Regions from separate parts of the Paenibacillus sp. IHBB 3054 genome, predicted to be linked through region 2. Evidence: riboswitches for the same ligand, from Rfam matches in the RefSeq annotation. Region 2 holds a riboswitch; each other region holds the start of a gene.
What was found. A riboswitch is a leader RNA that binds a small molecule or an ion and turns the genes downstream of it on or off. The one in region 2 is predicted to bind cyclic di-GMP.

Region 1 (4,233 bases), on a different contig from region 2:
CTCCTCCTGCAGCCGTTCCGCGTACACTTTGTATACAGTAGGATGATTGCGCACTTTACCATAAACAATCGGCTGTGTCGTTTCCGGATCATCCATTTCATTATGTCCATGGCGGCGGTAGCCGATCAAGTCGATTACGAAATCCTTCTTGAACAGATTGCGGTAGGCGCTGGCCAGACGGACGGCGGCAATGCAAGCCTCCGGATCATCGGCATTGACATGCACAATCGGAATTTCATAGCCCTTAGCCAAGTCACTGGCATAGTGGGTAGAACGGGAATCCTCACTTTCCGTCGTGAATCCGATCCGGTTATTGACGATAATATGCACCGTACCGCCGTTCTGATAACCTTTAAGCTTGCCGATATTAAGGGTTTCGGCCACGATGCCTTCACCCGGGAAGGCAGCATCGCCATGCATCAGCACAGCCATGGCTTTATTCGTATTTAGCTTAGGCAGACCCGGAGTGCTGCGGTCTTCCTGGGCCGCACGCGTGAAGCCCTCAACCACCGGATTGACGAATTCCAAGTGGCTCGGATTGTTGGCCAGTGTGATCCGTGTACGGACGGTTTCCCCTTCACGGACGGCGCGGTCAGCGCCGAGATGATATTTCACATCGCCGGTCCAGCCGTAGTTGATGCCCATGGAGCCTTCGGAAGGGAACAGCTCCTTGTTCGGCGAATGATGGAATTCCGAGAAAATAATATCATAAGGTTTGCCCAGGATATGAGCCAGGACGTTAAGCCGTCCGCGATGCGCCATACCCATCAGGATATGTTCGGCACCGTCATGAGCAGCAGCACGCACGATTTCATCCAGCATTGGCACCAAGGCGTCATTGCCTTCCAGGCTGAAGCGTTTCTGGCCGACAAAGGTTTTATGAAGGAAAGTTTCGAACTGCTCTACCTGAATCAGCCTTTTCAGCAATTCTTTGCGCTCTGTGTTGTTTAGAGGCGCGGGAGAGCTGGTAGATTCCGCCTGGCTGTTCAGCCAGCGCAGCTCCTGCTCGTCACGCACATGCCCGAATTCATAGGCAATGGTCTGCGTGTAGGCCTGGCGCATCCGGTGAACGGCATCCCAGGCCGTATGAACGTCACTCGGGGCATTCTCCCAGATCAGCGAGGCGGGCATAGCCATTAAATCCTCGCGGGTCAGATCATAGGTTTCGTACTCCAAATATTTCGCCATCGGATTGTTTCCCCGGTCCAGCGGGTCGATATTGGCGGCCATATGGCCATGTATACGGATATTGGCGATCAGCTTGGATGCCCTTACGGCCTTTCTAAGCCACTCAGTATCTCCTGAAACCACAGGCAGCGGTGCCTGTTCGGCATCGGGAGCCAATGGAGGGGGGCCGGAAAGGGTGAAGAGATCGCGGTAATTATGCTCTACTAAAGTTGGATCTTTTACAAATTGCTCATATTTCTCTTGGATGTAACCCAGATTGGGTCCGTAATACTTGCTCCACACAGTTTCGTTATAGGGATCTTTGACTGCCATGAATACATCCTCCTAACGGATGAACTCCATGCGCGCCAAAATTTCGCCGGCGCCCTTGTGGAGCTTCGATGTTTGCGGTTTCATTCCTCATCTTATTGTGCAACTTTCAAGGCGGGTAATCAATTCATACTTTGGTTGAATCCGTTCGCAAAACGGTATGATTCAGTGCCTAATTCATACAGAACTATTATAAGTTTGGTTTCTTAACTATATGAAAATGATGCGGCGGTGTGATTGAAATGAACGAAATAAAAATGTTGTTTTCACTTTTCATATATACATACATAGATAAAGAGGCTTGTTCTACAATTTTTTAGGATTCTCGAGTAATTCGTACAAGTAGTTGGCAAAATAATCAATTATTTTCCGTTTCTAATTATACAATATTCCCATAAATCGACACACTTTTCGTGTAAGATATTGTATAATGTTATGGCGGATAACGGTTTCATGAATTTCTAGCCAGATCCTTTCATGTAAAGGATCCAGTAAAGGGTAAACCTGCCGAAAGACAGGGGCACAAAGTCTCGGGTCTAATGTAGAAATACTACGACGGCCGGACTGCCTGGGGACGCGTAATCTTAGGAGGAGATTTCTTGGATAAGTCCAACCAGGGGAACAACGGAGAACTGCAGACAGTTGATCTGGATTTAGAATGGGTCTATTTGCTGATGTCGGCTAAGCAGGCGGGCATCAAAGTGGATGAAATCCGCCAATTTTTTAATGAGAAGACTTTGCAGGCAATGTAGCGGTTGGTTGTTAAAAGTTTTTGTACATACAGAAAGGGCACAGCGGATCTCTCCGCTGTGCCCTTTCTGTATGACCGGCAGTAGAAGGAACCCGCATGAATCAGGAATCCTTCTGCTCCAGCCGCCATTTTTGATAGTCCAAGAACTCTTTGAATTCCCGCTTGCTTATACCCGAAGCCATAGCTTCCAGTACGAGCCGGGACCATTCTCCATCCAGAGGTGACTCCTGCACATCGGAAGGCTCGCCGTAAAGCAGCGCATGAATGGACACCTGAAGTGCGTCAGCGATTTTTTCAATAAATTGAATAGAGGGGTTAGATTGTATATTTCTTTCCACATTGCTTAAGTATGATTTCGCCACATCAGCCTTATCCGCAAGCTCCGAAAGAGACAAGCCTTTTTCCAGACGGAGATGGTGGATGCGACTTCCCATATTATCTGGCACGATAAAAACGCCCCTCCGTACTTTTTGTTACAGTATAACAAATAACCGGAAGACGGACAAAGCACTATAGAATCAGTTCCAGTATGAATGATCCCCCTTTTATGTCGTTTCCACTCCAAATCCCCATTATTTTTGTTCCCTCTGCGGTATCATTTAGATTTTTCATGCGAAAACGTTCGTTAAAAAGTACGATAAGCTGAGGGAAATGAAGCTAAAAGCAGAATATCAACTATAAATCGTTCTTTATTAAGAATATTGCAACAAAATGAGATTTTTGATTTGTAGGAGTAATGGCATATACTTACGTCATAGTTCTTAATAACGAACAAATAACGTTCGTCATAAAGGCTGGGTGTTAATAGATTACCTTGTTTGCAGGAAATTGCAAGCAGCTAAAGGAGAGGCTCCTGTGAGGCTTTCACGTTCTTCCCGGAATAGAAACATCCGTCGGTATACGCTTCCCCAAATTGCAGGGATCGTAGTGATTTCGGCTTATGGCATCGGCCAAATTACAACGCCCACGTATGCATTGCTGACTAACGTCGCAGCAACCGAATCCTCCAATATCACCACAGCATTTGTGTTTCCAAGCACGGTCGATCATATTGCCAACCAAGCCAGCGAAGCGATGAAGCTTGCTGCCTGGCAGCGTGAAGCGGCGAGAGAGGTGCTAGCGGAGATAACGGATAAGAATACGGACTCGGAGACCGCAGAGGGACGTATTGGAGGTATTCAAGAGGCTGCTGCACAAACGCGTGAGGCTGCGGCCGGCGCGGCTGCTTTTTTAGCTGAGCTTCAAGGCTATCTAACACGCTCGCAATTAGAGCTGGAGCAGCAAGTCAATGAAGTGAACCAGAGACTTTCTCCATATGAGGTCGATTTTAATCAATTAACAGCCGCACAAAATAACGATATCCCGGTATTCGAACAATTGCTCAGCCAAGCCAATCTAACACTGGGCGAATTTCAGGAGATGGTTAGAAAGCTAAGCTCCATCAGAAGAGTGGACGCTTATGTGCAGGCTGCCTATCATCAGGCATCGACCGCGGCCGAACAGGCTAGGAGTTATGCGGACGAAACCTCGTTGATGCATACGGAGGCCGCTGACGTGATCCAAGGACTGAAAGAGGCTGAAAAGAAGGCGAAGCTCGAAGCGGAAGAAAAGGCGAAGCTCGAAGCTGAGAAAAAGGCGAAGCTCGAAGCCGAGGAGAAAGCGAAACTCGAGGCTGAGAAGAAGACGAAGCTCGAAGCTGAGGAGAAAGCGAAGCTCGAAGCCGAGGAGAAGGCGAAACTCGAAGCCGAGGAGAAGGCGAAGCTCGAAGCTGAGGAGAAAGCGAAGCTCGAAGCTGAGGAGAAGGCGAAACTCGAAGCTGAGGAGAAAGCGAAGCTCGAAGCTGAGGAGCAAGCAAAGCCTGATAAGACTGCTGAGCCTGAAGCCCCTGCCCCGGACGCGAATCCTGACAGCATAACGGTAAAAATAGGCGAAAAGCAAGGCGTATTCTAAACAAGGCGGTGCTCTCCAGTGATACTTAAATGGAC
Region 2 (4,233 bases):
TATTCTGCCTTTAGCCCATTCTCAGCAGGTGCTGCTGTCGGTGTTGGCACCGGTATTGGTGCTGGTGTTGGCGTTGGTGCTGCTGTTGGTGTTGGTGTTGGCGCCGACGTCGGTGTTGCCGTTGTCACCGGTGTTGGCGTTGGTGCTGCTGTTGGCACCGGTGTTGGTGCAAGCGTCGGTGTTACCGTTGGCGCCGACGCAGGTGTCGGCGTTGCTGTTGCCGTTGCGGCTGGTGCTGCTGTCGCCGCTAAAGCCGGTTTTGCAACCAGGCTGGGTGTACTGTCCTCCAGGCTGGCAGCAGCTGCCCCGGCATTCACAAACAATGCGCTGGCCGGAACCGTCCCTTTGACTTGGCTTTGACTTTGCCACATTAAGCGGATATTCGCATCGCCGGCATTCTCGTAATACTCGACCTTGATGTCGTACAACTGACCGCCTGTTAAAGCGATGCTTCCGGTACGCTCGGCTCCGCTCTGTTTCATCCAGCTGTCAATGACAGCTTTACCGTTAATATAAACGCGGATACCGTCATCCGAAGTGGTGGAAATCTGATAAGTCTCACTATACGTTGGCTTGATTTGACCGGTCCAGCGGACGGAGAAGGAATCTACACCGATTGAAGGATCCGGCGAACCCTGGCGCCAGTTAATGTTAAGCAATGCATCGTTGCGCACCAAGGCGGGCGTACCGGAAAGCGTCATATTTTTGAAGTACTCTCCCTTAAGTCCGCTCACCACAGGCGCTTCCACTGAATCATTAGAGTCAGGCGTTGGCATTGCCGTCGGCTTCGACGTTGCTGTTGGCGTTGGTGTCGGTGTTGCCGTTGGCGTTGCTGTCGGTGTTGCCGTCGGCTTCGGCGTTGGAGTTGCCGTTGGTGTTGGTGTCGGTGTTGCCGTCGGCGCAGCGGCTGGTGCACTCCAACTCTTATATTTATCCCGGGTCAGTGTATAGCTATCGCTCATGAAACTCTTAATCGTAGTTGTGCTGTTTTTCTCATAGAGCATTTTTCCCCAGTTCATCATGAAAACGAAATTTTTCTGGGAGAGCTTCAGTTTGGCCGTGCTGGGCATCTCACCGTTCTCACCAATACCTATCGGTTTACCGGCAGCCAGACTAAGCAAACTATCATAATACTTATTCATATAGTCGTTATCATATATATCTGCTGCAAGAACATCCACTTTGCTTGCTCCCGGATAGGTCAGCGCATAAGGATCGGACCAGGCATTCGGTGCATTGGGGTTCCATACCCACAACAGATTGTTTAATTGATGAACGTTCACGAAACGGTCATACATAATATTCCACAGTTCAGCAAAATTACTTTTCTTCCCCCACCAGAACCAGTTGCCGTTCATTTCATGATAAGGTCTCCAAAGTACAGGAACTCCCGCATCCCGCAAGCTTTTGAGCGACACCGCCACTTTATCCAGATCCGTGATCAGGCTGGCGTATTCTGTCGTGCCCGGCGTTACATACCTGTTAAATTCCGCTTGGGTGAGCGGCTTCTGCACATTGGACCAGAGGTAAGCCGTCCCGGGCAGATTCTGATGAAAGGTCATTGTGACAATGCCGCCGTTCTTGTACCAGTTGATCGCGCTGTTCACCACATTCTTGCGCTGCGAAGCAGCCGTACTCTCCGACTGGCCGCTAATTACGCCAAGCTCATATCCGTGAAGAGCAGCATGTTCTCCGCTTGTTCCCTTCAACTTGTTGCTGAATTCATCCGGGCTCTCCAAATAATCGTGCTGTCCAGTGATAATCCCTTTTCCGGTAATGGAATAGAGGTTACTAAGCAGCTTGACAGCTTCGGCTGAAGCGTCCGGATTAACCGGCACTCCTGTGCTTGATGAGGCTTCTGCGGATGAAGGCGACAGCCCTAATCCTAAAGGCACTGCGGTGAACAATATGGCAAGAGACAGCAAGGTGGACAGCAGACGAGACTTACGGTAAGTTTTCAAAATTATCTTCCTTTCGGTAGCCAGGCTGCCACTCTTGCGAAGGCCCTATGGCTTTGCGTCCCTATCTTTCGATTAGGTTTGCCTTTGTCGTTTTGGAAGGATTTATCCCTCTTACCGTAAGTATCGTCCCTATGAAGTTTTTATTTAGAGCATTAATAAAAATAAACTAATAAATGGTTCTAAATGCCTGTTTTAGATTTGCAACAATTGGTTAAATAGATTATTTAGGCCTAAGAGATAAACTGTTGCAAAGCTATATCTTCCCAATCCAAGGTGATGCGGATGTTATCCTCTTCTACCAGTTCCGAACCGGTCTGTACCTCGATAAACTCTACATCCGTCAGCGCAAGGATCGCATGTTTGGTGCCTTCCGGTATACGCACCACATCTCCTGCCTTCACATTATGCATCTTCTCATTAATCACAATGCTTGCTTCACCGCTGACAAATGTCCAGATTTCACTGCGCTTATGGTGCAGCTGGTAACTGATATTTTTACCCTCTTCGATAAAAATCCGTTTGGTCAGCACTTCATTTCCCTCATCGTATTTCACATAATCAATGACTTTGTAATGGCCCCAGCGGCGTTCTTCGTACATCGGTCTTTGTTCAAAAGACTTCAGCACTTCCTTGATTCTCGGACTCTCCGCTTTATGGGTAACCAAAATCCCGTCCGGGCTGGCAGCGATAATCAGATCCTTCGCGCCGATCACCGTAATCGGAATATCCAGCTCATTAATCAGGCATGTGCCTTCGGAATCGGCCGTCACGAACCCTTTGCCCACATGGTTGCTGTTCATTTCTTCGGTCAGCGTGTTCCAGGTGCCCAGATCCTTCCAGAATCCGGCATAAGGCTGAACTACGATTTTCTCCTCTTTTTCCACCACTTCATAGTCAAAGCTGATGGAAGCAAGCAGTTTGTACTGCTTCTGCAGTTCCTCATAGTTCAGCGGCAATCCCTTGCGCTGCAGAATATCAAGCAGATAGCCCAAGCGGAACGCGAACACGCCGCAGTTCCAGAGGGCATTCCGGCTGATCAGTTCCTCGGCCTGCTCACGGTCAGGTTTCTCCTGGAAGTGGCTTACCTGCAGATAACCGCTTGCTCCCGCCTCTGCGCTGGTAGGAATGATATATCCGTATTTTTCTGAAGCATGCTCGGGTACTACACCCATCAGCGCCAGGTTCGCTCCGCTCTCCTGCATCGTTTGCTCAAGCTGCACTACTGTATCGAAGAAGGCGGCTTCCACATAAGGATCGACCGGCAGGATGGCCACGGTCTCGCTTGGCGAAACGCCTTCCATGGAATACAGGTAGGCTGCTGTCAGGGCAATCGCCGGAAACGTATCGCGGCGTTCCGGCTCAACGATGATAGGTACCTCGCTGCCAAGCTGGCTTTGAATCATTTCCACCTGACTGCGGCCGGTAGCCAGATAAGCCGAACCCGACATATTAGCTTCCTCCAGCTGCCGCCATACCCGTTGCACCATGGATTCTGGTTCACCCGTCGGGCTCTCAAGTACCTTCAGAAATTGCTTCGAACGTGAATCGTTGGACAATGGCCAGAGACGTTTTCCTGAACCGCCTGATAGAAGTACCAGTTTCATATGGAACCCTCCTCATTATGTGTGACGCGAAAATATCGGATTGTTATTGTGAGCTGCAGTTCGGCTAATGCAAAAGACAGACTGCTTCGGGCAGCACTGCAGGCTGCGCAAGAATTCTAACAGCTTGGGCTGTTATTAGAGTCACTGCAAGGAATGTTTGGACTTTCGGCCGCTGTTGTCTGCAGATTTCATGATTTATACCGCTGTTCGCGGTGGAAATCCGCAGACAAAGGCGGACGCATTCGCTCCTACAGTTCCAAAATTCCTCTCCGTTCCATTCCATAACAGCTTACCGGTTAAGAACTCTTGCCGGGCCAAGCGTTCTGAAAGCATCACACCTTTCGCTTGCTTCACCCGCAGGCGAAGCTCTCTGCTAAAGATCCGGCATTGCCGCCTGGTTGGCGGCAGGTAAGAGCGAAGTGCTTTACAGAGCTGGGAACTTAGCAGAGCAAGCTTAAGGCTTAGATCGCGCCAGCCACACTGGCCGAATACCCGCTCAGTCCGCCCATTTGCGGGCGTCCGACGGAATGGTACTCCAGGCCGGTGCCTTCGATCTGCTCCTTGGAGTAGACGTTGCGGCCGTCGATCAGAACCTGGCGGCGCATACTGCCCGCCAAGCGATGCAGGTCGATATCCTTGAACTGGCTCCAGTCGGTCAGCAGGCATAC
Region 3 (4,233 bases), on a different contig from region 2:
TCTTGGTGAAAAATCATTCGAGACCCGTTCCTGGAGAACGGCTTACCGGGGTGAAATCGCCATTCATGCCGGTTTGAAGATTGATAAGGAAGTATGCTTACGGGAGCCTTTCCAATCGGTGCTCGCCCGTCATGGTCTTACAGCGGACAATTTGCCTGCCGGAGCGATTATAGCGACAGGATCGCTGATAAACTGTTATGAAGTTACAGCTGGTATGGCTGAAGAAGGCTGGCCCTACGGCAGCGAATATATCTTTGGAGATTATAGGGAGGGCCGGTTTGCCTGGGAATTGACGGGGGTCACTCCGCTGGAGGACAACATTCCGGCTAAGGGCCGACTGGGCTTCTGGGAGCATCCTGTTCCGCAAAGAAAGCGGTGAAGCGCTTATGGAATTTCAGATCGGCAAGTCTAATTGGATAGACGGAAAATGTTATGACGGTACCGGCGGTTCGGTGGAATACAGGTATGAATGGGCTCAGGAAGGAGCGTATGCATAGGAAATGGGCAGTCTTCTTATTGCGTGGCTTTGCATGTTATGTTTATTTCTTACGTTTAAGGATAAGGTAAGCCGGAGAATTCTATATCCCGTGGCGCTGGTCGTTATTTTCGGCACATTGGGCTATTGGAAGGTTTTAATGTAATTTATAGCGGGTACTTTACAGGTCTTGCCGACTCCCATGGCAAGGCCTGTTTTTTATTCTTCAACGCACCAAAGGCTACAGGCTTGCTTGAGGGCCGGATTTGATTTTGTACTGTTCCTCATAGCTGTGGTAGCCGGAGATATCGAGTCCCAGGTATTTGCGCATATGGATAGCGGCCTGTGCAGCGATGACGTCATCCAGCAGCAGCATCCGTTCATGATATCCCCGGCATATAAATTTGGCCTCGATGCCGACCTGGAGCCGCTGCTGTTCATAGACCTTAACTCCGCGTTTCCTCATTTCGGCGCGCACATCCCTCAGATCGGCAGTGGCTGCATTCGCAGCAGTACGGAGAACATCCATGTATGGAGCGGGGGTCCGCAGTTGTGTCGACATAATGGCTGAATCCCGTTCAAAGGCTGATAAAATCAGCGGAAGCAATATATAGGATTTGACCAGTGTATTATCGTTACTCTCCGCTCTATGCATAAATTCAATCACCTCTAATAAGAACGTATATTCGTATTTTAACCGATTATTCAAAAATTAATCAATGGAATTTCTAAACAACTAAACAATGTGACATAATTCACAAAATAATTATAAGAATTATTTTATATTAAAATTGAAATAATAAATATTGAAAAATAAAGTTCATTAAAAAGGAGAATTGTGATGAATTATGAGGGAAGTCTCCGCCGCGGGTTGCTGTTCGGGTTGTTTTTAAGTGTTCCAATATGGATGTCCATGATCGGCTGGGTTCAGCTGTTATAAAATATACAAATTCTGAGTCCGGCTGTTGCCCGCTGACTTGTGTAAATTGAAAATGACCAAAAACTGCTGCCAAGTGCTGGCGACAGTTTTTTTGCCGTTTCGCCATGGGTTGAAAAGTGGTTCGAATATACTAATTTTTAATATTGAAAATTTGTTTTATGTGATCGGTGAATACAACGAAACCCTTAGGTGAAGCGGGATTGAGGATTTTTGCAGAGAATCTATCGAAAAAATAAGGAATAGATTGACAAACGAGAGGGTGAAGAGATAGACTAATCCTAGTCCGAAAGTAACAAAAGTCATAGACTACATAGAAAACAACTGTTACCAACTTCTCATGTATAATCGCAAACCGTTCGAAAGAGCGGGACGCAAAGTCAGGAATCTACAGCACTCTAAAGGTGCCATGATCGTCCGGCCGCCATGAAGCTAACCCTTCTTGGCGGTCTTTTTGTTGTTATGGGCCAATCTGTGCATTCATAGAATAGTTACATAGGAGGTACATATCATTGTTGAAGAACAAATTATTAGCCTTGATTCTGACGGGGATTTTAACCATCGGCAATATGCTTCATCCGGGGATCAATGCAGAGGCGGCGGCAAGCATGCCGTACACCCCAACACCGGTGCTGGGAGTCGCCGGGAATTTCAACGCCTTTATCTTTGGAGATTTCGCGCAAAGCAATGACCAGATCCACGGACGGCTTGCTGCTGCAGGGAACATTACTCTTCAAGGATATGGCGTATCCAAGGATGCTGTAGGTGGAGATGTGCTTATCGCCGGCAAAGACATCGACTTTTCAAATGGAACAGTTTATGGCACCTCTGTATATGGAGGCAGCATGAAAAGTTCAGGAGCCGATCTTAAGGGAGGCACGCGGCAGGGTCATCCGATCGACTTTCAAGCTGAGGAGCAATTTTTGATTCAGCGTTCGAGTGAACTCGCTGCTCTGAAACAAACACAGCCCTTTGTCAGAGATGGAGGGAAAATGACGATTAACGCTCCGGATTCCTTTAATGTCATTCATTTGACTGCTGCGGATTTGGCGGTTACCAACGGTCTCCAGTTCAACATTGCAGGAAATGCCACGGTAATTATCAATGTAAGCGGGAATAAGGTCGTCATTCCGGATTTTCAAATGTGGAACGGCAAACCTCACAATGTGCTGTTCAACTTCTACGAAGCTTCTTCTGTAGCAAATGGCAACACAACCATTGAAGGCACCATGTTAGCGCCTCATGCCTTTGTGGCATTCAGCCGAGCTGAGCTGCATGGTACCCTTATTGCAAAAGGATTCAGCGGTTATATTCAGATGCATCATCATACCTTTGAGGGAACGGTGCCGCCAGTCGGGCCAACACCGACGCCAACACCGACGCCAACACCGACACCGACACCGACACCGACGCCAACACCGACACCGACGCCAACACCGACACCGACACCGACACCGACGCCAACGCCAACACCGACACCAACACCAACGCCGACCGCGACGCCAACACCAACGCCGACGGCGACGCCAACACCAACACCGACGGCGACGCCAACACCAACACCGACACCAACGCCGACACCGACACCGACACCGACACCGACGCCAACACCAACGGCGACGCCAACACCGACACCGACACCGACACCAACGGCGGCACCGACAGTGACGCCGACGGCGACGCCAACACCGACACCGACACCGACACCGACAGTGACACCAACACCAACGCCGACGGCGACGCCAACACCAATACCAACGCCGGTACCGACACCAACGTCAACGCCGACACCGACACCAACACCAACGGCTACACCGACGCCGACGCCGACGCCGACACCAACGCCGACACCAACACCGGAGCCGACACCGACACCAACGCCAACACCGGTGCCAACGCCGGAGCCAACACCGACACCAACGCCAACGCCGGAGCCAACACCGACACCAATACCAACACCGACGCCGACGCCGACACCAATACCAACGCCAACACCGGTGCCAACACCGACACCAATACCAACACCGACGCCGACACCAATACCAACGCCGGTACCGACACCAACGCCAACGCCGGTACCGACACCAACACCGGTGCCAACGGTAGATCCAACGCCAGCGCCGACGAGTGTAGCGCCAACGGTAGACCCGACGCCAGTGCCGACAAGCGTAACGCCAACGGTAGACCCAACGCCAGCGCCGACTAGTGTAGCGCCAACGGTAGACCCGACGCCAGCACCGACGAGTGTAGCGCCAACGGTAGACCCAACGCCAGCACCGACGAGTGTAGCACCAACGGTAGACCCGACGCCATCTCCGACACCAACGGTGATTGGTACGAATGACGATCAGGAGATTACGATTGATGAGGATCCGCTGCCTTTGGGCCCTGTGACCAAACCTTCGTCTGTGCAGCCAACGCCGGAGACTACTCCAGCGACTGTCCCAGTACCTGCTTCGGTACCGGATGAAGAAATTATTCTTGATGAAGAAATTCCGCTGGGGACTGTGGATCCAGCCGAGAGTCTGCCGCAAACGGGTGAAGCCAGCCCGGCACCTTATTATATTACCGGTCTCGCTATTGCCGGAGTAGGTCTGCTGCTGAGCAGAACGGCAAGAACCAGCAGACGAAAACGCTGAGGCTTTCATTGAATCACACTCGGGCCAATAGCAGTCCAGACGCCATGTTCTAAACATAATTCAGGCCGCTTACGGGAGAGAAAATCCCGGAAGCGGCCTTTTTATAGGGTGTTTCTTACGTTTTGAGGGTTATTATACAACAATGGTTTAGATTTCAATCCATCTGTTATATGTACATTTCT

Region 1: it holds a riboswitch for cyclic di-GMP, as region 2 does, so the genes downstream of both, ACQ76X_RS09865 (anti-repressor SinI family protein) here and ACQ76X_RS12730 (PA14 domain-containing protein) in region 2, are expected to answer to the same signal.
Region 3: it holds a riboswitch for cyclic di-GMP, as region 2 does, so the genes downstream of both, ACQ76X_RS09375 (collagen-binding domain-containing protein) here and ACQ76X_RS12730 (PA14 domain-containing protein) in region 2, are expected to answer to the same signal.

The regions. Positions count from the first base shown of each region.
Region 1 covers NZ_JBOFBG010000006.1:145,062-149,294, reverse strand. The annotation lists gene ACQ76X_RS09870 (2-oxoglutarate dehydrogenase E1 component) at 1-1,500, opposite strand, end outside; cyclic di-GMP riboswitch class I at 1,985-2,069, shown strand; gene ACQ76X_RS09865 (anti-repressor SinI family protein) at 2,097-2,249, shown strand; gene ACQ76X_RS09860 (helix-turn-helix domain-containing protein) at 2,350-2,682, opposite strand; gene ACQ76X_RS09855 (hypothetical protein) at 3,104-4,198, shown strand; gene sipW (signal peptidase I SipW) at 4,217-4,233, shown strand, end outside.
Region 2 covers NZ_JBOFBG010000009.1:47,144-51,376, reverse strand. The annotation lists gene ACQ76X_RS12730 (PA14 domain-containing protein) at 1-1,961, opposite strand, end outside; cyclic di-GMP riboswitch class I at 1,974-2,054, opposite strand; gene ACQ76X_RS12725 (sugar phosphate nucleotidyltransferase) at 2,192-3,565, opposite strand; gene ACQ76X_RS12720 (UDP-glucose dehydrogenase family protein) at 4,027-4,233, opposite strand, start outside.
Region 3 covers NZ_JBOFBG010000006.1:36,671-40,903, reverse strand. The annotation lists gene ACQ76X_RS09385 (ASCH domain-containing protein) at 1-379, shown strand, start outside; gene ACQ76X_RS09380 (hypothetical protein) at 717-1,130, opposite strand; cyclic di-GMP riboswitch class I at 1,752-1,841, shown strand; gene ACQ76X_RS09375 (collagen-binding domain-containing protein) at 1,925-4,051, shown strand.